One region of the Pedobacter sp. SG908 genome, then DNA from elsewhere that is predicted to be linked to it. Evidence: riboswitches for the same ligand, from Rfam matches in the RefSeq annotation. Region 1 holds a riboswitch; each other region holds the start of a gene.
The links. A riboswitch is a leader RNA that binds a small molecule or an ion and turns the genes downstream of it on or off. The one in region 1 is predicted to bind S-adenosylmethionine.
Positions count from the first base shown of each region.

Region 2: another riboswitch for S-adenosylmethionine. It lies ahead of FHT21_RS10420 (SusC/RagA family TonB-linked outer membrane protein); the one in region 1 lies ahead of FHT21_RS04330 (TlpA disulfide reductase family protein).
Region 3: another riboswitch for S-adenosylmethionine. It lies ahead of metH (methionine synthase); the one in region 1 lies ahead of FHT21_RS04330 (TlpA disulfide reductase family protein).
Region 4: another riboswitch for S-adenosylmethionine. It lies ahead of FHT21_RS08055 (O-acetylhomoserine aminocarboxypropyltransferase/cysteine synthase); the one in region 1 lies ahead of FHT21_RS04330 (TlpA disulfide reductase family protein).

Region 1 is NZ_JAAOYY010000001.1:1,004,336-1,009,307, reverse strand. Features, by position in the region: gene FHT21_RS04340 (YceI family protein) at 1-283, opposite strand, end outside; gene FHT21_RS04335 (TlpA disulfide reductase family protein) at 316-1,635, opposite strand; gene FHT21_RS04330 (TlpA disulfide reductase family protein) at 1,715-3,016, opposite strand; SAM riboswitch class I at 3,178-3,275, opposite strand; tRNA gene FHT21_RS04325 (tRNA-Cys) at 4,186-4,256, shown strand; SAM riboswitch class I at 4,261-4,360, shown strand; gene FHT21_RS04320 (hypothetical protein) at 4,439-4,618, shown strand; gene FHT21_RS04315 (DUF4833 domain-containing protein) at 4,666-4,972, shown strand, end outside.
Region 2 is NZ_JAAOYY010000001.1:2,549,007-2,553,978, forward strand. Features, by position in the region: gene FHT21_RS10420 (SusC/RagA family TonB-linked outer membrane protein) at 1-2,498, opposite strand, end outside; SAM riboswitch class I at 2,817-2,923, opposite strand; gene FHT21_RS10425 (TlpA disulfide reductase family protein) at 3,062-4,330, shown strand.
Region 3 is NZ_JAAOYY010000002.1:895,498-900,469, forward strand. Features, by position in the region: gene FHT21_RS18850 (hypothetical protein) at 1-551, shown strand, start outside; gene FHT21_RS18855 (Bax inhibitor-1/YccA family protein) at 589-1,344, shown strand; SAM riboswitch class I at 1,468-1,571, shown strand; gene metH (methionine synthase) at 1,705-4,972, shown strand, end outside.
Region 4 is NZ_JAAOYY010000001.1:1,960,498-1,965,469, forward strand. Features, by position in the region: gene metX (homoserine O-acetyltransferase) at 1-385, opposite strand, end outside; gene FHT21_RS08055 (O-acetylhomoserine aminocarboxypropyltransferase/cysteine synthase) at 412-1,743, opposite strand; SAM riboswitch class I at 2,011-2,121, opposite strand; gene FHT21_RS08060 (hypothetical protein) at 2,332-3,348, shown strand; gene FHT21_RS08065 (aminotransferase class V-fold PLP-dependent enzyme) at 3,541-4,656, opposite strand; gene FHT21_RS08070 (hypothetical protein) at 4,781-4,972, shown strand, end outside.

The sequences.
Region 1 (4,972 bases):
CCGCAATGGTTTTTGTATCGAGTTCGAAACTACCGCCTTTTAGCACTTTATTATCTAAAGTCAGCGATCCAGAAGTTACATTGATGGTGCCTGAATGTTCTCCAGTTACCTTTTTAGCTAACCATGTTAATTTACTTTGTTCAGGGCTTACTTTATAGTTTACCAATTTCCTTGATGTGGCTTCGGTAGCTACCTTTAGTTTAGGTTTAGGCCCGTTTAAAGCTATGAAAGATGAAGCTACAACTGTGGTAGCAATAAGTGCAATCGTTTTATACTGTAACATGTTATATATGGTATTTAGTTTTGGTGGTTTAGTTATTTTCCATTTGCTTGTGCCTCAAAATAGGCTGCTGATGGTACTGGTTCTGCGATTAATTCATCCAGAACTTTATTGAATTTTTTCTCGTAATCATCGTAATATTTACCTGTAACGGTACCAGTGTAACCCGTGTATATTTCGCGTACTTCTCCTTTTCTATCGATAATAATGGTGGTTGGATAAGCAATGAATTTGTTTAATGCCGGAAGTTTATCGGCAACCAATCTTTTATCGGCCAATCCGCCAAATAGGATATCGTATTTAATGTTGTATTTATCGCGAAGCTTTCCAAGTGTATATTTTCCATACTCAAGATCATCTTTCTGCTCGAAACCAATGGCGATGGCTTCTACCCCTCTTTTCGAATTTTTATTGAACCAAGGAGAAAGGAATACGGTTTGGTCGGTACAGTTGGGGCACCAGGTACCCACCAGTTCTACAATCACAACCTTGCCTTTATATTTATCATCAGTTAACGAAACAGGTTTGCCATTCAGATCGGGAAAAGTAAAAGCAAGTTTTTTAACACCTTCCTTTAAATGTGTTAGTTTATAAGGATCTGGCAATTCTGCCTTACTGTCTTTTACGCCGGTAAACTTTAAGTTATCGTAAATGCCCTGGCTAATTTCACCCGAAAGTGTACCGTCTTCGTTAATGGTACCCTTATAAATTTTAGGGCTTGGTCCACTAAAACCAGAAAGTACAAATTGGTTTCCCTGTACGGTACCTTCAAGCTCACGGCTATCGCCGGTTACCTGCATAATTACACCAGTAAGTTTATTTCCTTCTTGTTTTAATATGGCAACTTTGTTTGGAACAGCTTCTTTAGAAAAACCTTTAAACTCCCATTTACCAGTTAAATTGGCAACAGGTGCAACGTCTTTTCCCGGCTCAACAAAACGGTAAGATTTACCTTGCTCTGCAGTAAAAGGCAAAGCATTGCCCTGCAAACCCGGCACCAGGCTTCTATATTCGCCAGAGATCCGGCCATCACTTTCAATTTTGGCCACCAAAGCTGCATCGTAAGTATTCATTTTGATAAATAGTGAATCCTGTCCCAGGTATTTGATGTGGAAATCGTCTCTCCGCGTACCGTTTAACAGCGTAAACGTGGCATGCGCTGCATCTTTTCCTTTCAATTCGAAATTAAAAGGCACTTCTGTTTCAGCTACCTTAAAAACACCGCGCCAAATTCCTTCTTTTATAAATTTTTTGGCTGTTTTCGGTTCTTCATGCACCTTATTTACAGCAAAGGCTGTTGTAGAAATGAGCGATGCCAGTGCCAGCACCTGCATTTTAGCAAAGTAAGTTTTCATCTTGTATAGTTTTAAGTGTAGGTTAAAATATAGGCTGCAATGAAATACAGCCTAATATTTTGTTTATACTTAGTTTAGGTTATTTACTTTTTAGTGTTTCTGCTGAAGCCAGTTTTTCGGGTACTGGTTCAGCAATCAGCTCGTCGAGCACTTTGTTAAATTTGGTTTCGTAATCGTTAAAGTATTTTCCGGTTACGGTGCCTGTATAGCCGGTATAAATTTCTCTTACATTTCCTTTTCTATCGATAATGATGGTTGTTGGAAAAGCAATGAATTTATTTAGCGCAGGCAGTTTTTCAGCCACTACTTTTTTATCGGCAATGCCACCAAACAGGATATCGTAAGTGATACCATATTTCTCTTTCAATTTACCCAACGTGTACTTGGCATATTCGAGATCATCTTTTTGTTCGAAACCAATCGCAATGGCTTCCACGCCTCGTTTTTGGTTCTTTTTAAACCATGGCGAAAGAAAAACCGTTTGATCGGTACAATTTGGGCACCAGGTACCAATCGTTTCAATAATTACGACCTTACCTTTGTATTTATCGTCGCTCAAGGAAACATTTTTCCCTGTTAGATCTGGAAAGGTAAAATCAAGTTTTTTATAACCTTCTTTAAGAAAAGTAAGCTTGTAAGGATCAGGAAGCTCGGCATTTTCGTTGCGCTGGCCATCAAATTTCAGGTTTTTATAAATTCCGAAACCCTGTTCGCCAGTAATGCTGTTATCGTCGTTAATTTTTCCTTTTACAATAAAAGGGCTTGGTCCGGTAAAGCCAGACAACTCAAATTCATCACCCTGTACAGTACCTTCAAGCTCCCGTGTATCGCCCACAACAGTCATGATTACTCCGGTAAGTTTATTTCCATTCTGCTTTAATAAAGCAATAGATGCTGGTACAGCTTCTTTGGTATAGGTTTTTATTTCCCACTTGCCAGAGATATTGTGTTTTGGTGCGATATCTTTTCCAGGTTCTACAAAGCGGTAATTTTTACCATGCTCTGCTACAAAGGGAAGTGAATTGCCCCTGAAACCAGGTACCAGACTGCGGTATTCGCCTGATAAAGTGCCATCAGTTTCTATTTTTGCCACCAAAGCAGCATCGTAAGTATTCATTTTTACATAGATGGAATCATCGCCACGTCGTTCAACATGAAAATCATCACGTCTGGAGCCATTAATTAAGGTTAAAATTGCTGTTTGAGGGTTTTTACCTTTTAATTCGAAATTAAACGGCACTTTTGATTCGCTTACATTAAACTCACCCCTCCAAATCCCTTCTTTTGGGAATGGTTTTGCCACCCTGGCTGATGCAATGCCTCCCAGTAACAGGACTGAGGTGGTTAGGCATGCAATTCTTGAGGAAATTTTCATTTTCATAATCATCATTATTAGTTAAACACTATCGTTTTAGAGTTTTTAATAACAAGGCACAATTTCTCCCACAGAAAACCATATAGCACAGATACAGGCTGTTTAAACAACTGTTATGCTTTTAATGAAATCCCTAACAGGAAACGTGAGTTTACTTGTTATTGGTTAATTTATAATCTATTGCTAGATCAGTTTGAGCACTTTTTCCTATGGAAAGTTGCTAGAAGTTCAACGAGTACTGACTCTCCCTTCTTCTGTATAAATCAACTAATTAATGGTGGTGAATTAATTAGAGTAATAACCTAAACTAGTGGTGGTGATTAGTTTGGGCTGTTCCTGATACCCCGGCAACTTATTGACTTAAATACATGACCACCATAATATTCTATCAAAAGGCCCCGGGGTACCAGGATTTTTAAATAAGAATATCTGAATGAAAACCTTTAACAGGTGATCTGTATCTTAGCTTATATTAGCGGCAACAGCAGTTATACTGATCTGAATAATTGATCAGGGGATATGGCTGAGGTTGTCTGCGGAGTTTCATCTTGAACGTAAATTTGCTAGTGAACTATTATTTTTTTTTGTAAATGTATAAACTTCGTTTAATTTAAACAAGTATTCCTATAGATTTTATAGACTTTATTAGTAAACAATTGATTTACAGAAATATAATTTACAATTAAAGAAGAAATTGGACTGAGGGAATTATGCAAGGGCATAGCATTAGGCCGTTCGGAGAGGCAGGTATCTTAACAAGAAAGCAAAAGAGTAGTGATGATAGGTATACGCGAATCGTCATTTCCTTTCGCTAAGCAAAGGAAATGACGACCGATTTTCTAAATCAGTCTTTGTTAACGCAGTCAAGAATCTTTAACCTTAATTTATTGAATACTAAAGTCATCTTGTAAATCTAGTTGCATCCGATAACTATCGGATCACGATGGCGAGTTGTATGCGAGTAATCGTCATCCTCACCTTGTTTCAGGATCTACCTGCAATTTATTTTAAATACACAAACAACTAAAAACCAATAAATTATACCATAAAACAAGCTCAACAATCAGAAATCTCACAAAAAAACTACTATTTCTATAGAAATTATAGTAATTAATTTTTACTTTTGCTGAGTCTTCTTCAAAAAGTGAATCTAAAGCTACTTGAAAAGACCATATAGTCATGTGGCCGAGTGGTTAGGTAAAGGTCTGCAAAACCTAGTACGGCGGTTCGATTCCGTCCATGACGTCTAATACTTATCAAGAAAGACGTAGGGAATGGCCCTTTGATGTCTTAGCAACCTGTTGCGTAACAAGGTGCTAATTCCTTCTGCAATGGCAGAAAAGATGAGTTTGAAAGCAGATTTCTTAACTGTTTTCGGCGAACAATCAATGGCCATCCCTTCCAAATTGGTAACCTAAACTTAATAATATGTCAGTTTATTTTGATTATCCATCCATCAGGGATTTTTTCGAGATCCACGGAAACACTTCCTGCGAAAAATTAGATGATTATGAACATTGTAAGGCAGAATCAGACCGGCTTTATAATGAACAGCTTAATGAGATCGATGAAGAAATTCTACATGATCAACCCAAAACCGACACCTAAAAATTATTCAAATCTTTTAAAAGCTCTCTTAAATAAACAAGCCTAAAATGTATTTAACACCACCTAGACTACTCATTCTACTTAAAACCTCGTTCATTATAGTTTTAACCTTTTTCCTCTTTTCACCCCAAACATGGGCACAATCGAAAGATCCATCCCCACTTAGTTTTCCTACACCTAAAAATATAGATCATATGCTGTTTTACCTCCAGCGTGATCCGAATACGAACACTTTAATTTATGCATTAAATCTCAAAGAAAACGGGACTATCAATACCGATGCTCCTATTCAGGTTTATTGGATCCGGTATGGTGAAAAAGGACAGAAAAAGGATCTCGGTTATATCCAACGCA
Region 2 (4,972 bases), 1.5 Mb from region 1:
CCGAACAATGAGCCGTAAGGCTGACCAACGGTAGCAATAACCTGTGCCGAGTTAGAAGCCACTACATAATTTGTTAACAATTTTTCGGCATCTAATTCTATTACCTTACTTCGGTTTGCCGCAAAATTTACATCAATATCCCAGGTAAAGGCTTTTTTTACTGGCGTAATTCCCAATTGTGCTTCTATCCCTTTGTTGTTGATTTTGCCAGCGTTAAGCAATTTTGAGCTGAAACCAGTACTCTGACTTACATCAGCAGCCAAAATCTGATTATAACTATTGGTATTGTATGCACTTAAATCGAAACGTAACCTTTTATTAAAGAATACCGCCTCAAGCCCCAGTTCTGTAGAAGTAGTAGTCTCTGGTTTGAGATTAGGGTTTAAATCTATAGCACCCGGACTTAGCTGAGGATTTGCAACGACAATGTTAGGATATAACTTTTGCAGATCGGAACTGATGCTAAACGGCGCACCAAATGCATAAGTATTAATCAAACGGTAAGGATCGGCATCTTTACCAACTTTAGACCAACCTCCGCGTATTTTTAAATAGTTAAGAGCTTTGCTTTTAATATCGAACGCCTCGGTTGCTACAAAACTTCCATTAAATGATGGGTAAAAATAAGACCTGTTCTGCGCCGGCAAGGTAGATGACCAATCGTTACGGGCCGTAATGTTGGCAAAAAGGTAATTCCTGAAGCCAATCTGGCCAGAGGCATAAACACTATAAGATTTTAGTCTTGATAAATTATTTAATGAAATCAGGGGATCGCGAGAGTTTTTAAGGGTATAAAGTCCGGCGATGGCCAGTTTAGGTGCACTTTGATCGTTCTGCTCAATATATTGTCTACGGATGTTCCCACCACCTAACAATTCGAGGCTAAAATCATCATTCAACTGTTTGTTAAAGTTTAATGTCGCATCTGTATTATTTTCACTTACGGTAAAGGCACTCTCAGTATAAGAGCCGAAAGGTGTTCCATTGGTACCATAGGCAATCCTAACTTTACGTCTATCGTTGTAATAATCGGTCCCTGATCTGAAATTGAAATCAAGTCCATCAATAATCTTATAGTTAAGGGCTAAACTTCCAATAATCCGGCTACGGTTTTGCGATACTGTATTTTCGTATGCTACCCAATAAGGATTGCTGTAATAACTGTTGTTCCAGTTAAACGTTTTTCCATTTTCGTCCAAATAGTTTTTCAATTGGTTAATATCAACCTGACGGCCGAACCAGGTAAACTGCAACATCGTACTGGTTGATCTCGAACCGCCTGTTCCAGGTAAATTATCAGAGTTAAGTTTGCTATAATTTGCATTGGCAGTTAAGGTTAACTTCGGTGTTATTTTTAATGATGTATTGAACACAAAGGAATTTTTGCCCTGACCAGAGTTAGGTACTATCCCCACCTGTTTTAGGTTATTATATGATATCCGGTAATCATATTTTTCACCAGCATCTGCAACCGATACCCCATTGTTCAATGAATATCCTGTTTGAAAGAAATCGCGCACATTATCGGGATGTGCCACAAAAGGAACGGCTACTCCCTTCGAAAAAAATTGTGGAATTAGTCTTCCATCCAATTTAGGACCCCAGCTTTCATCTACGCCATCGTTAATGCCTTTACCTGCACCGTCTACGTAACTAAACTTGCCTTCCGATCCCTGACCGAAAGCATTTTGATAAACGGGCAGGGTAAGTAAAGTTTCTAAAACAGCATTCGAATTGATGGCAATGCCTAATCCTTTTTTCGATTTACCCGTTTTGGTTTTAATGAGTATAACGCCTGCTGCAGCCCTCGAGCCATATAGCGCCGCGGCATTTGGTCCTTTTAACACACTCATCGATTCTATATCTTCCGGATTGATATCTGAAATGGTATTGGCATAATCTCTTGCCCCAGCCGAATTTAACTGAGAGTTATCTACCGGAATCCCATCAACTACAAATAATGGCTGGTTATTTCCTGCAATGGAAGTTTCTCCCCTAATAACCACTCGTGACGACCCCATACTCCCCTGGCTGTTAGTTACCCGTACACCAGCTATTTTTCCGGCCAGTGCATTTACCAGGTTGGATTCTTTAGCTTCAGCCAAATCCTGTCCTTTTAATTCCTGAACAGCATAACCTAGCGATTTTTTCTGTCGCGAAATACCCAATGCCGTAACCACTACCTCATCCAACGCATTATCGCTTGATTGAAGAATGACCGAAACTGGGTCTGCGTTTTTATTGATTTGTATTTCCTGACTCTTAAAACCGATATAAGAAAATACCAATGTGCCCTTATCTGGTGCACTAATAGAGAAAGCTCCTTTTGCATCAGAAATGGTGGCCTGTTTGGTTTCTTTTATTAATATGGAAACACCTGGGAGTGTTTCACCATCTGCCGACTTTACAGTTCCGGTAACCGTGACATCTTGAGCGGAAAGCTTTTGTGCTATGAGGAGCAAAAAGATAAGCGCTATTGATTTTAAATTTTTAAGCATATTGTGTAGTTAATTAGTTAATAAGGGATAATAATTTTGGGCAAAACAATTCCTAACGGTTAATAACCGTGTTTTATAAGAAAACAAAGGAATGGTTAGATCAAAAAAGCCTGTTAAATGGAGCGATTTTAACAGGGCATGCGCATTCGGAAGTATGCACTAAGGTTTACATCAATAGCTTTTAGCTTGTCTGTTTTTTTCATCTGAATAATTTTCTTTAAACCGTATTTACTTTTCAAGCGTGCATCAGGGCAAAAAAAAAGCACCCCATAAATCAGAAGTGCTCCATATATTCTTATAAGGATAACGCAAACAACTGACTTAACTACCCCAGATTCATCTGAGATGGAATTAGCACCATTTCTAAAAATTAGATGGTTGCTAAGGCTTCATAGGGCCATTCCCTCCGCCTTTCTTGATAAGTATTTTAAAATAACTGGGGCAAAGGTATAATTAATTCCATTTATCCTATAGTTTTTATAGATTTTTATTGAAATATTTTTTCTTTGGCAATTACATCCATATCTTTGTCTACTAATTTAGTCGATAAATATACATCCCCAATGAAACTAAAATCCATTTTAGCAGCCGTATTGGCCATATCAACAACTTTTATCTATGCCCAGGAACATAATACTTTACCCAATCAGGTAGTAAAACTCAACAAAATAAAATCAAAAGCCTTTGTTGCCCTCGGCAATTGGCGCGGCATAGCGAAAGTAAAGGAAGGTCTGGAAATTCCTTTTAATTTCGAGATCAATGAAAAAAGCGGTCAACAGAAATTATATTTCCGCAATGCCGAAGAAAGTTTCGAAGGTGGTCTGGTAAAACAGACTGCTGATTCACTTTTCGTAAAACTGGATCAGTTTGATAACGAACTCGCATTTGCAATAGATGGCGATCATTTATCTGGTACATTAAGAAAGCAAGATAAAACTGGCCAACCTTTGGTAATTATTGCTGAACGAAAAAATTATCGTTTTAAAACGGCAGATAAACCAGCAACAGCAGACTATTCTGGTAGTTATGATGTGGTTTTTAAATCGCCAAATGGTAAAGAAGAAAAAACAGTAGGTTTATTTAAGCAAACGGGAAACAAACTTACGGGTACTTTTCTACGCGTAACAGGCGATTCGCGCTATCTGGAGGGTGTTGTGGAAGGAAATGAGTTTCAACTTTCTAGTTTTATTGGCTCATCTCCTGCCTATTATAAAGGAACTTTCCAGTCAGATGGCTCATTAACCGGTGAAATTTTAGGTGCAAGGGGAAGCCAGTCTTTTACCGGGACCAAAAATAAAGATGCTGCCCTGCCTGATCCTTATAAACTCACCTACCTTAAAAAAGGATATAAAACACTTGATTTTAGCTTTCCTGATATCAACGGGAAAAAGATTTCGCTAAAAGATGAGAAGTATAAAAACAAAGTGGTGATTTTGACCATCACCGGAAGCTGGTGCCCTAACTGTGTTGACGAAGCTACCTTTTTGGCGCCATGGTACAAAAAGAACAAAAACCGCGGTGTAGAAATTATCGCTTTACATTACGAACGCTCAACCGAACCTGAATATGCAAAAAAGGTGATGACACGTTTCCGCGAACGTTTTGGAATTGATTACGACCAGGTTATTGCAGGTACTGCCGATAAACAGGTTGTATCCGAATCGTTGCCTGCACTCGATTCTTTTTTATCGTTCCCAACCACGATAATAATTGATAAACAAGGTAATGTAGCCCAGATCCATACTGGTTTTAATGGCCCGGCCACTGGTAAGTTTTATGATGAGTTTATTAAAGAATTTAATACAGAAATTGATACGCTATTGAAGAAATAGGCATAGCACTCTCATTTCTTATCGGTTGGTGTCTCACCAACCGAAATAAAGCGTTGGTCGGTGAGACACCGACCAATAGAACTTCCTTGATTTCCGTGCTTCCGTGGCAAATTAAATGGTAGCACAGGCAAGCCGCTCCAAATAATAAATAATAATGCATAATGTATCGTTTTTGGAAAGCAGGTTTAGCGCACTTCAGTTCGGGCAGTCCTTCTTTCCTCTTCTATCTTTTTGCGAATGTTATTGCTGTTTGTTTGGCTCGGCAGCAAAAAGGATAGCCGCTACAATAAGGTTTATTTAACAAAGGTTTGTACAAGGAACAAAATAGCGTTTTACATTTTGTTCTTAGTAGCAACTGTGTTTTTAGCCCCGGGCAAAGCGGCATCCCTGAAGCACAGCGGAGGGATACAGCAAAGAACGGGAAATAACATTAATAGTAGCTCAGCCTTTGCGCTCCAGAAATTAATTTTACTTTTTTTTAGTAAAGCAGGTGTAATGCCTATCGGCTACGGCAGTCCTTCTTTCCGCTTCTATCTTTTTGCGAATGTTATTGCTGTTTGTTTGGCCCTGCAGCAAAAAGGATAGCCGCTACAATAAGGTTTATTTAACAAAGGTTTGTACAAGGAACAAAATAGCGTTTTA
Region 3 (4,972 bases), on a different contig from region 1:
CTTATTATCAGTGGAGAGATGATTATATTTCGGCAGAAGATGAGCGTTCGCCATTTTACAATACCGAATATTCGGAACTTTACTTCGATAAGCAGATTTATAACTTTTTACTGCACCCACAATGGGATGAGTTCGGCTCGAATACCTTGTACATGAAGGTGTTGTACGTTGATTATGACCGCAGTTATGCCATTATAGAGTTTATAGGGGAATGGAACGATGCCATTAATAACGATATTATGCTGCTGAAACGCGATATTTTAGAGCTGATGATGGACGAAGGCATTAATAAATTTATCCTGATCGGTGAAAATGTGCTTAATTTTCATGCCTCTGATGACAGTTATTATGAAGAGTGGTTTCAGGAAGTAGAAGATGGCTGGATTGTTGGGGTAAATTTTCAGGAACACGTAATCACCGAGTTTCGCGATAATAACATCGATTATTACATTAACTTTGGTGGTGCATTTGACAATCTGCCATGGCGCACACTAAAACCACTACAGTTCTTTAAAAAAGTTGAAGAACTGCTGACAAAAAGATTAAACTAAATATTTATTTTTATATAGTTAAATACACAAATTTAAAATGGAACAACAAAATTATCAATATCAAGACAACAGTGTTTTTGTACAGGAAAAATCTGCATCTAAACGTTTCTTTGGAAATGTTTTCTTATGGATGTTTGTGGCATTAACTGTTTCAACAGTTGCAGCTTACTTTATCGCCAGCACACCGGAAGTATTGAATTATCTTTTATCTTATAACCCACAAACAGGTAAGGGTGGCTTTACTGTGTTAGGTTACATTGCAATATTTGCACCACTAGGGCTAGTATTCCTGATGGGGGCCGGTATGCAACGAATGTCTTATCAGGCGTTAATAGGCGTGTTTTTGCTTTATTCTGTATTAACAGGAGTAATGCTCAGTTTCATCTTGTTAACCTATTCTTTACCATCAGTGGTAATTAGTTTTGCCGCAGCAGCCGCGATATTTGCAGTAATGGCAATAATGGGATATACTACAGATACAGATTTGAGTAAGTTTGGCCCAATATTATTTGCCGGTGTAATCGGTTTAGTGATCATTAGCGTTATCAATATGTTTTTGGGAAGCTCAACATTAGGTTATATTATGGGATTTATCGGAGTGGCGATTTTTACTGCATTAACTGCATATAAAGTTCAGGAGCTTAAAAGAATAGGTGAAGGTTTGGATGAAAATGGAAACACTTTAGGCGTAAATGAAAGCAAAAAATTAGCAATCATGGGTGCGCTTTCACTTTACATTACTTTTATTAACTTGTTTTTATCACTATTGCGTATTTTCGGTAACAGAAGATAATCTCCAGAAACAGAACAATATTCTTAATTCTTAAGGCCGCGCAGTTTTGCGTGGCCTTTGTAATTTTATTTGGTAGCAATGCGATAAATTTTGGAATTGATGTTGCTTTGTTGCATTTTTGTATGCTTATTAAGAAAGACGGAGGGATTAGACCCAACGAAGTCTTAGCAACCTGTAACCTACAAGGTGCTAAATTCTATTCTGCAAATAGCGGAAACAGATAAGTTTAGGATTACGATTCACGTACCAACTTTTTAAATAAGCCTTTTAGAGACTTGAGACTATAGATTTGAGATTTGAGACATTGCGTCTTATCCATGCTCATATCTAACATCTCATATCTCAAATCTTACAACAAGAATGAGCATAAGAGAAGAATTAGAAAAACGTATTTTGGTGATTGATGGTGCAATGGGTACCATGATTCAGCGATATACCCTAACCGAAGAAGATTTTAGAGGGGAACGATTTAAAAACCATCCCTGTGATGTAAAAGGCAATAACGATTTGCTCAACATCACACGTCCGGATATTATTAAAACAATACACCTGGAGTACCTGGCTGCTGGTGCCGATATCATCGAAACTAATACATTCAGTACACAGCGCATTTCCATGGCCGATTACCAGATGGAAGACCTTTCTTACGAGATGAGTTTTGAAGGTGCACGTGTGGCAAAAGAAGCCGTAAACGAATTTATGGCTGCAAATCCAGATCGTAAATGCTTTGTGGCCGGTGCTATTGGCCCAACCAACCGTACCCTTTCCATGTCGCCAAATGTAAACGACCCTGGTTTTAGGGCGGTTTATTTTGATGAACTGGAAGCAGCTTATTACGAACAGGTACGTGGTTTGGTAGATGGTGGTTCTGATGTATTATTAATCGAAACCATTTTCGATACGTTAAATGCTAAAGTGGCTATTGTGGCCATTAAAAAATATGAAGAGGTAATTGGCCGTAAACTGGAGATCATGATTTCTGGTACTATTACAGATGCCTCTGGAAGAACGCTTTCAGGCCAAACAGCCGAAGCTTTTTTAAACTCTGTAATGCATGCTAAACCATTAAGTATTGGTTTTAACTGTGCTTTGGGAGCTAAAGAAATGCGTCCGCATATTGAGGAGCTTGCCGCAAAAGCAGGTTGTTATGTTTCGGCCTATCCAAATGCAGGTTTACCAAATGAGTTTGGAGCTTATGATGAGCAACCGCATGAAACGGCACATTTGGTAGACGATTTTATTGCATCAGGTTTTGTGAACATTGTGGGTGGCTGTTGTGGTACCACGCCAGAGCATATTGGTTGTATTGCTAAAAATGCGAGGAAAGCCGAGCCGAGGAAAGTACCAGTGCTTGAGCCTTACATGCGTTTAAGCGGATTGGAACCGGTAACCATCACTCCAGAAAGCATTTTCGTCAATATTGGTGAAAGAACAAATATTACCGGATCCCCTAAATTCTCTAAACTGATCTTAGGCGGTGATTATGAAGCTGCATTGGCTGTTGCCTTACAACAGGTTGAGGGCGGTGCGCAGGTAATCGATGTGAACATGGACGAAGGGATGTTGGATTCGGAAGCGGCAATGACCAAATTCTTAAACCTCATTGCCTCTGAACCTGATATTGCTAAATTGCCCATCATGGTCGATTCATCCAAATGGTCGGTTATTGAAAACGGCTTAAAATGTTTACAGGGAAAAGGGATTGTAAACTCCATCTCCTTAAAGGAAGGGGAGGAGAAATTCCGCGAAAGCGCCCGCAAAATTATGCAATATGGTGCTGCGGTAGTAGTAATGGCTTTTGATGAGCAGGGACAGGCTGATAATTACGAGCGTAGAAAGGAAATTTGCAAAAGAAGTTACGATATCCTGGTGAATGAAATTGGTTTCCCGGCAGAGGATATTATTTTCGATCCGAATATCTTAACCGTTGCAACAGGATTGGAAGAGCATAATAATTATGCAGTCGATTTTATAAATGCCACCCGTTGGATTAAAGAAAACCTGCCTCATGCTAAAGTGAGTGGAGGGGTTTCTAACATTTCGTTCTCTTTTAGGGGAAATAATGTAGTGCGAGAAGCCATGCACTCGGCATTTCTTTACCATGCCATTCAGGCTGGTTTAGATATGGGAATTGTAAATGCGGGGATGTTGGAGGTTTACCAGGAAATTCCACCCGAACTACTAGAAAGGGTAGAAGATGTGCTCTTAAACCGAAGGGAAGATGCAACAGAGCGTTTGGTAGAATATGCTGATACCGTAAAATCGAAAGGTAAAGAGGTGGTTAAAGATGAAGAGTGGAGAAAAGGCTCTGTTGAAGAGAGATTATCTCATTCTTTGGTTAAAGGAATTGTAGAATACCTGGATGATGATGTAGAGGAGGCCAGACAAAAATATGCCCGCCCGATTCAGGTAATCGAGGGGCCGTTGATGGACGGGATGAATATTGTGGGTGATTTATTCGGTGCCGGAAAAATGTTCTTGCCCCAGGTGGTTAAATCGGCAAGGGTAATGAAAAAAGCCGTAGCCTATTTATTGCCATTTATAGAACAGGAGAAACTGGATAATCCCGATCAGGATCAAAACTCTTCCGCAGGAAAAGTATTAATGGCCACTGTTAAGGGCGATGTGCACGATATAGGAAAAAATATTGTGGGCGTGGTTTTAGCCTGTAACAACTTCGAAATTGTTGATATGGGCGTGATGGTTCCTGCGCAGGAGATCATTAAAAAAGCCAAGGAAATAAATGCCGATATTATTGGCTTAAGCGGTTTAATTACACCATCACTTGATGAAATGGTTCACTTTGCAAAAGAAATGGAACGCGAAGGCTTTACCATTCCATTAATTATCGGCGGTGCAACTACCTCAAGGATCCACGCGGCAGTAAAAGTAGCACCAAATTACTCTGGACCTGCTATCCACGTGTTAGATGCTTCCAGAAGCGTTACGGTTTGCAGTACTTTAATGAATCCAGATACCAGAGACGAATATATTGCAGGTATCAGGGCCGAATATGATAAAGCCCGTGAAGCGCATTTAAACAAACGATCGGATAAACGCTTTAAAACCCTAGAAGAAGCACGTGCAAATAAATTTAAGATCGATTTTCAACCTAATCTACCTGTTCCGGAATTTACTGGTACAAGGATCTTCGATAATTATCCTTTAGAAGAACTGGTTCCATATATCGATTGGACGCCATTTTTTCATACCTGGGAGCTCCGTGGTAGTTACCCGAAAATTTTCGATGATAAAAATGTAGGCGATGAAGCGAAGAAACTTTTCGATGATGCACAGACTTTATTAAAACGTATCCTCGACGAAAAATTGTTAACAGCAAGAGCCGTAATTGGTTTCTGGCCGGCAAATGCGGTAGGAGACGATATTCAGCTAACAGTTGCCGGTGATCAGTTGTCAAATGACTCCGAACTGAAAACTGAGAACTCTAAACTGGTAACTATTCATACCCTTCGCCAGCAGGCCGAAAAAGTAGATGGGCAACCTTACTATGCTTTATCTGATTTCATTGCACCGAAAGAAAGTGGTATTCAGGATTACTTTGGTGGTTTTGCCGTAACCGCAGGTATCGGCATTGATGAACTGGTGAATGAGTTCGAATCCAATTACG
Region 4 (4,972 bases), 960 kb from region 1:
TATAATTAATACCTAAATGCGCAGCTAATAACTGGTGTGCCGATACTAAATCGCGGATGGTAAACTGCGGAAAAGAAAGGTAATAAGGTAAGCCCGTTACCGGATTGGTACTTAATGGGTTTGTACTACCATAATGCGAGCCTAAAACATTAGCGCAAACAACATAATGCTCTTCCGGATTGAATAAAGCATTCTCACCAAACAAACCTTCCCACCATTCAAAAACATCAGCATTGGCCGTAAGTGCATGGCAAACCCAAATCACATTATCTTTATTTGCATTTAATTTGCCATAAGTTTGATAAGCAATTTGCAGGTTACGGATTTTTTTTCCGCTTTCTAATTTAAACTGTTTGTTATAATGATATGTTGATGCTGTACTCATTGTTTTGTTGTATTCGGAATAAACGGTTAGGCTTGTAAACTCTCTGTTGGAACTGAAGCATTAATTGTTGCAAATGCCTGTTCGAAATCGGCTTTAATATCATCAATATGCTCAATGCCTACTGATACCCTTAAAGCATTCGGTTTTACACCTGCAGCTAATTGTTCCGTTTCGCTTAATTGTTGGTGTGTTGTGGCCGAAGGTTGAATGATCAGCGTTTTTGCATCACCCACATTGGCCAGGTGCGATACCAGTTTTAAGTTATCAATTACCTGTGTTGCATTTTCTTTGCTTCCGGCTAACTCGAAAGATAAAACTGCGCCAAAACCATTGCTTAAATATTTTTTAGCCAGGTTATTGTATTTACTGCTGGCTAAGCCAGGGTACTGAACTTCTTTAACTAATGGATGGTTTTCTAACCAGGTGGCCAATTCTAATGCATTATCTACATGACGTTGTACGCGGAGCGATAATGTTTCTAATCCTTGTAATAAAAGAAAAGAATTGAAAGGCGATAGGGCAGGTCCAAGATCTCTTAATCCCTCTACACGGGCACGGATGATAAACTGGATGTTTCCAAATGGTCCACCAATACCAAAAACATCACTAAAAACCAAACCATGATAACCTTCAGAAGGTTCAGAGAACTGAGGGAATTTTCCATTGCCCCAGTTGTAATTTCCACCGTCAACTATTACTCCGCCAATGCTTGTTCCATGGCCACCGATCCATTTCGTTGCAGATTCTACAACAATATTGGCACCGTGTTCCAATGGTTTAAACAAATAACCTCCTGCACCAAAAGTATTGTCGACTATTAAAGGGAGATCGTATTTTTTTGCAATGGCAGCAATTTTTTCGAAATCGGGAACGCTAAACGCAGGATTTCCGATGGTTTCGAGATAAATGGCTTTAGTTTTATCGGTAATTTTAGCTTCAAATTCTTCAGGTACATCTGGATTTGCAAAATCGACATGTATACCCAAACGTTTAAAAGCTACTTTAAATTGGTTGTAAGTTCCACCGTAAATGTGAGATGAAGAAACAATGCTATCACCAGCTTCCAATATGTTATTTAACGCTATAAATTGAGCAGCTTGCCCCGATGCCACAGCCAAAGCAGCTACACCACCTTCTAAAGCTGCGATACGTTTTTCGAAAACATCGTTGGTAGGATTCATAATCCTGGTGTAGATATTGCCAAATTCTTTTAAGGCAAATAAATTTGCGCCATGCTCAGCGTTTTTAAAACCATAAGAAGTGGTTTGGTAAATGGGAACAGCCCTTGAACCTGTTGTTGGATCTATTTCCTGGCCAGCGTGTAATTGTAAAGTTTCAAATTTATATGATGTTGACATAGTATCTATTTTTTTAATTGTTGAGTGGGTAAATGCATTAAGATTTTGGGCAATCGTAAAATGTAACAAGGCGTATCCCGATTTTTCGGGACCTTCCAGTTTGAAAGAAACAAAAAAGGAAGATTTTTAAATTACAGTATGCAACAGCACATACAAGCAATCGCGCGCACATCACAACAAGTAATAGAAATAGAAGCTCGTTCTAACTTGTTAAGGTTTGATTTTGGTTCGCTCAGCGATTGAAGATTTAATGTTTTCATCAGTTCTAATTTATATCTCCAAATAACACCATGTTATCCGGTCAGGAATTGGCACCTTCTCTTTCTGAGGGTTGCCAGTGGGTCATCGAGCCAGTCTCTCGCCACTTCTTTATAAATCAACCTGTGAAGATTGACTTTTATTTAGCTTTCCGCCAAATAATATTCCAAATGTCTGAATTAAATTTTAATCGACAAAATAAAATTTCGAATTTAAACTAACACATTGAAAATGAGCAATGTATTTTTGTAGCGGTATACCAAACTAAAACTTTTAATATAAAATTAACGCTTAAAATTCTAAGTTTGTGTTACCTATCTAAATTTAATCATGATGAAAAATATAAAAGCTTTAGGTTTAGGCCTGCTACTAACTGCAATGTGTTTAAGTAATGCAAACGCCCAATTTGGTGGTTTGAAGGACAAATTACTAAAAGTTGGCACGGCCCAGGGTGCTAAAGCATTAGGCGTAGACAAGTTTTTAAAGCAACCTGCTGCCATTACCACTAATTTTGAAGATGTAAATAGAGAAGGCGAAAAACAGCCTGATTTTATTAATTCATTAAATTTAAAAGCCCAGCCCTTGTATTTACTGCCTAAAAATCCAGAAGGCGGTTTCGTGCTTTGCGAGGGGCTTTACGAAATGACCAATAAAAGCTACTGCCTAAAAGCCGGAACTTTTGCGCCATCAAAAGGAGATGGATATATGTTTGCCCCAGTTTTAGGGCCGAAAGAAGAAATTGTGGTTTCTATACTTAAAAGTGCAGAAAAACATCCTGATGTTGAACAACACGATATCCAGGCGTTGTTATGGACCATTATTGCCAGAACGAAATTTGCCGATTTCAATGGACAGGTTAAACTTACTGCGATAAAATTATTAACACCGAAACAACTTACGCAATTAGAAGGAGGTGCTTTAGGTGTTTTGCCTTTCGATGTAATGGAAAAAGCTAAAGATCAGTTACCATCAGGCGTGAGAGCCGTTTTTGAAGCAGAAAATAATATTCGACAACTAGTAGCTTCTGGAAATTATACTTATGCCGACATGGAAAAGTACGCCATTATAGCAGGTATGGCTCCTCCAAGAAGCGATGTGCCAAGTGGTATCTGGACTAAACACCCTGACGGTTATTATGTGCGTTATTTTCCTTCTGGTTATTCGATTACCAAGGTGCAGGTATATGTACCAAAAGAATTATTGGCAAATGGAGCTAGGCTGGTTTATGATGCAGCAGGAGATATTGCCTGCCCAGCCAATACAGGATCGCAACGTTTAGCGCAGACTAATGAGCCCTTGGAGGCAAATTATTCCTTGAAGTTAACCACGATTTGTAATCCTAAATAAGTTTTGGAAATTAGGGTTCTGTAATCCTTAGGGTATTGCATTCCCGCTTTACGCTTTATCTCCCTTTTGGCTACCCTTCGACTTCGCTCAGGATGACAGCCAAAAAGGATATCGCTGCAATCGGGTTTAGAAACAAAGATTCGTAATAACTAGAAACCTATAAGGTCTTTAAGTCCTTATAGGTTTTATATTTTACCCCAGCGCCTGTGCCAAATCGGCAATAATATCATCAACATGCTCTAAGCCTACAGAAATACGAAGTAAATTTTTTGGCGTTTTGCTATCGGGGCCTTCCACCGAATAGCGGTGCTCAATTAAACTCTCTACACCTCCTAAACTCGTCGCTTGCGCAAATAACTTTACCTTATTCACCACCTGATGTGCAGCTTCAATATCTCCTTTAACTAAGAACGACATCATCCCACCAAAATCTTTCATTTGTTTCTTTGCAATTGCGTGTTGTGGGTGATTTTCCAATCCAGGATAAAAAACAGCTTCAACATTCGGGTGTCCGTTTAAATAGTCAGCGATAATCTTTCCATTTTCACAGTGGCCTTTCATGCGATAAGCCAGGGTTTTAATACTTCTGGTTAAGAGAAAACAATCGAAAGGGGAAGGCACCGCACCACCAGTTTGCTGAATGTTTTTGATTTTCTCCCATAACTCGTCTTTTTTAGCGGTTACTAAAATCCCGCCGAGCACATCACTATGACCACCCAGGTATTTGGTGCTGCTATGCATTACAATATCAGCACCTAATAAAACCGGATTTTGTAAAATAGGCGAAGCAAAGGTACTATCGCAGGCTAAGGTGATGTTTTTAGCTTTAGCTATTTTGGCAATCTCTTCGATATCGGTAACCTTTAATAACGGATTGGATGGGGTTTCGATCCAGATCAATTTGGTATTAGGTTTAATGCTCGATTGTATCAGATTTAAATCAGTCTGATCAATAAAATCAAACTCCAAACTATCGTTAAAAATAGTAAGTAATTGCTTTTTAATACCCCAATACATATCATCAGGTGCAATAATGTGGCTACCAGGCTTTAAGGCCTGAAATAAAACCATACCACAGGTATTTCCCGAAGAAAAAGCAGCCGCATCTTCGCCATATTCTAATTTGGCTACAGTGTTTTCTAAAGCAGACCGGTTTGGATTGCTTACCCTGCTATACATGTGCCCTCCGGGATAACCCCCATCCTCAGCACGAAAAAAAGTTGTTGATAGATTAATAGGCAGGGTAACATCGCCTGTAGTGCTTTTTACAAGATTAGAAGCGTGAATAGCAAGGGTTTCGGGTTTCATGATAATTAATTTTGATCGAAGTGATATGGGGATGCAATTTAATAATTTGGCGCTAATTTAAGGTTCGTAATGGTTTTGGCAAGATTTATGTAACAAGTTTGACGAAATTTAAATTAAACAAAAAATGAAAAGATTATTTATAGCTATCGCAATAGCATGTTCTACTTTAGTAATGTTACAAAGTTGTAACACGGCAAAAAGAGTAACTGCAGGTGTAACAGGTAGCAGAGGTACAGTTGTTCGCGACTGGGTAGTAAGTAATGTAGTTTTAGAAGGTTTACCTGATGGTGCTGTGCAAGGCCTATTTGGCGAAAAA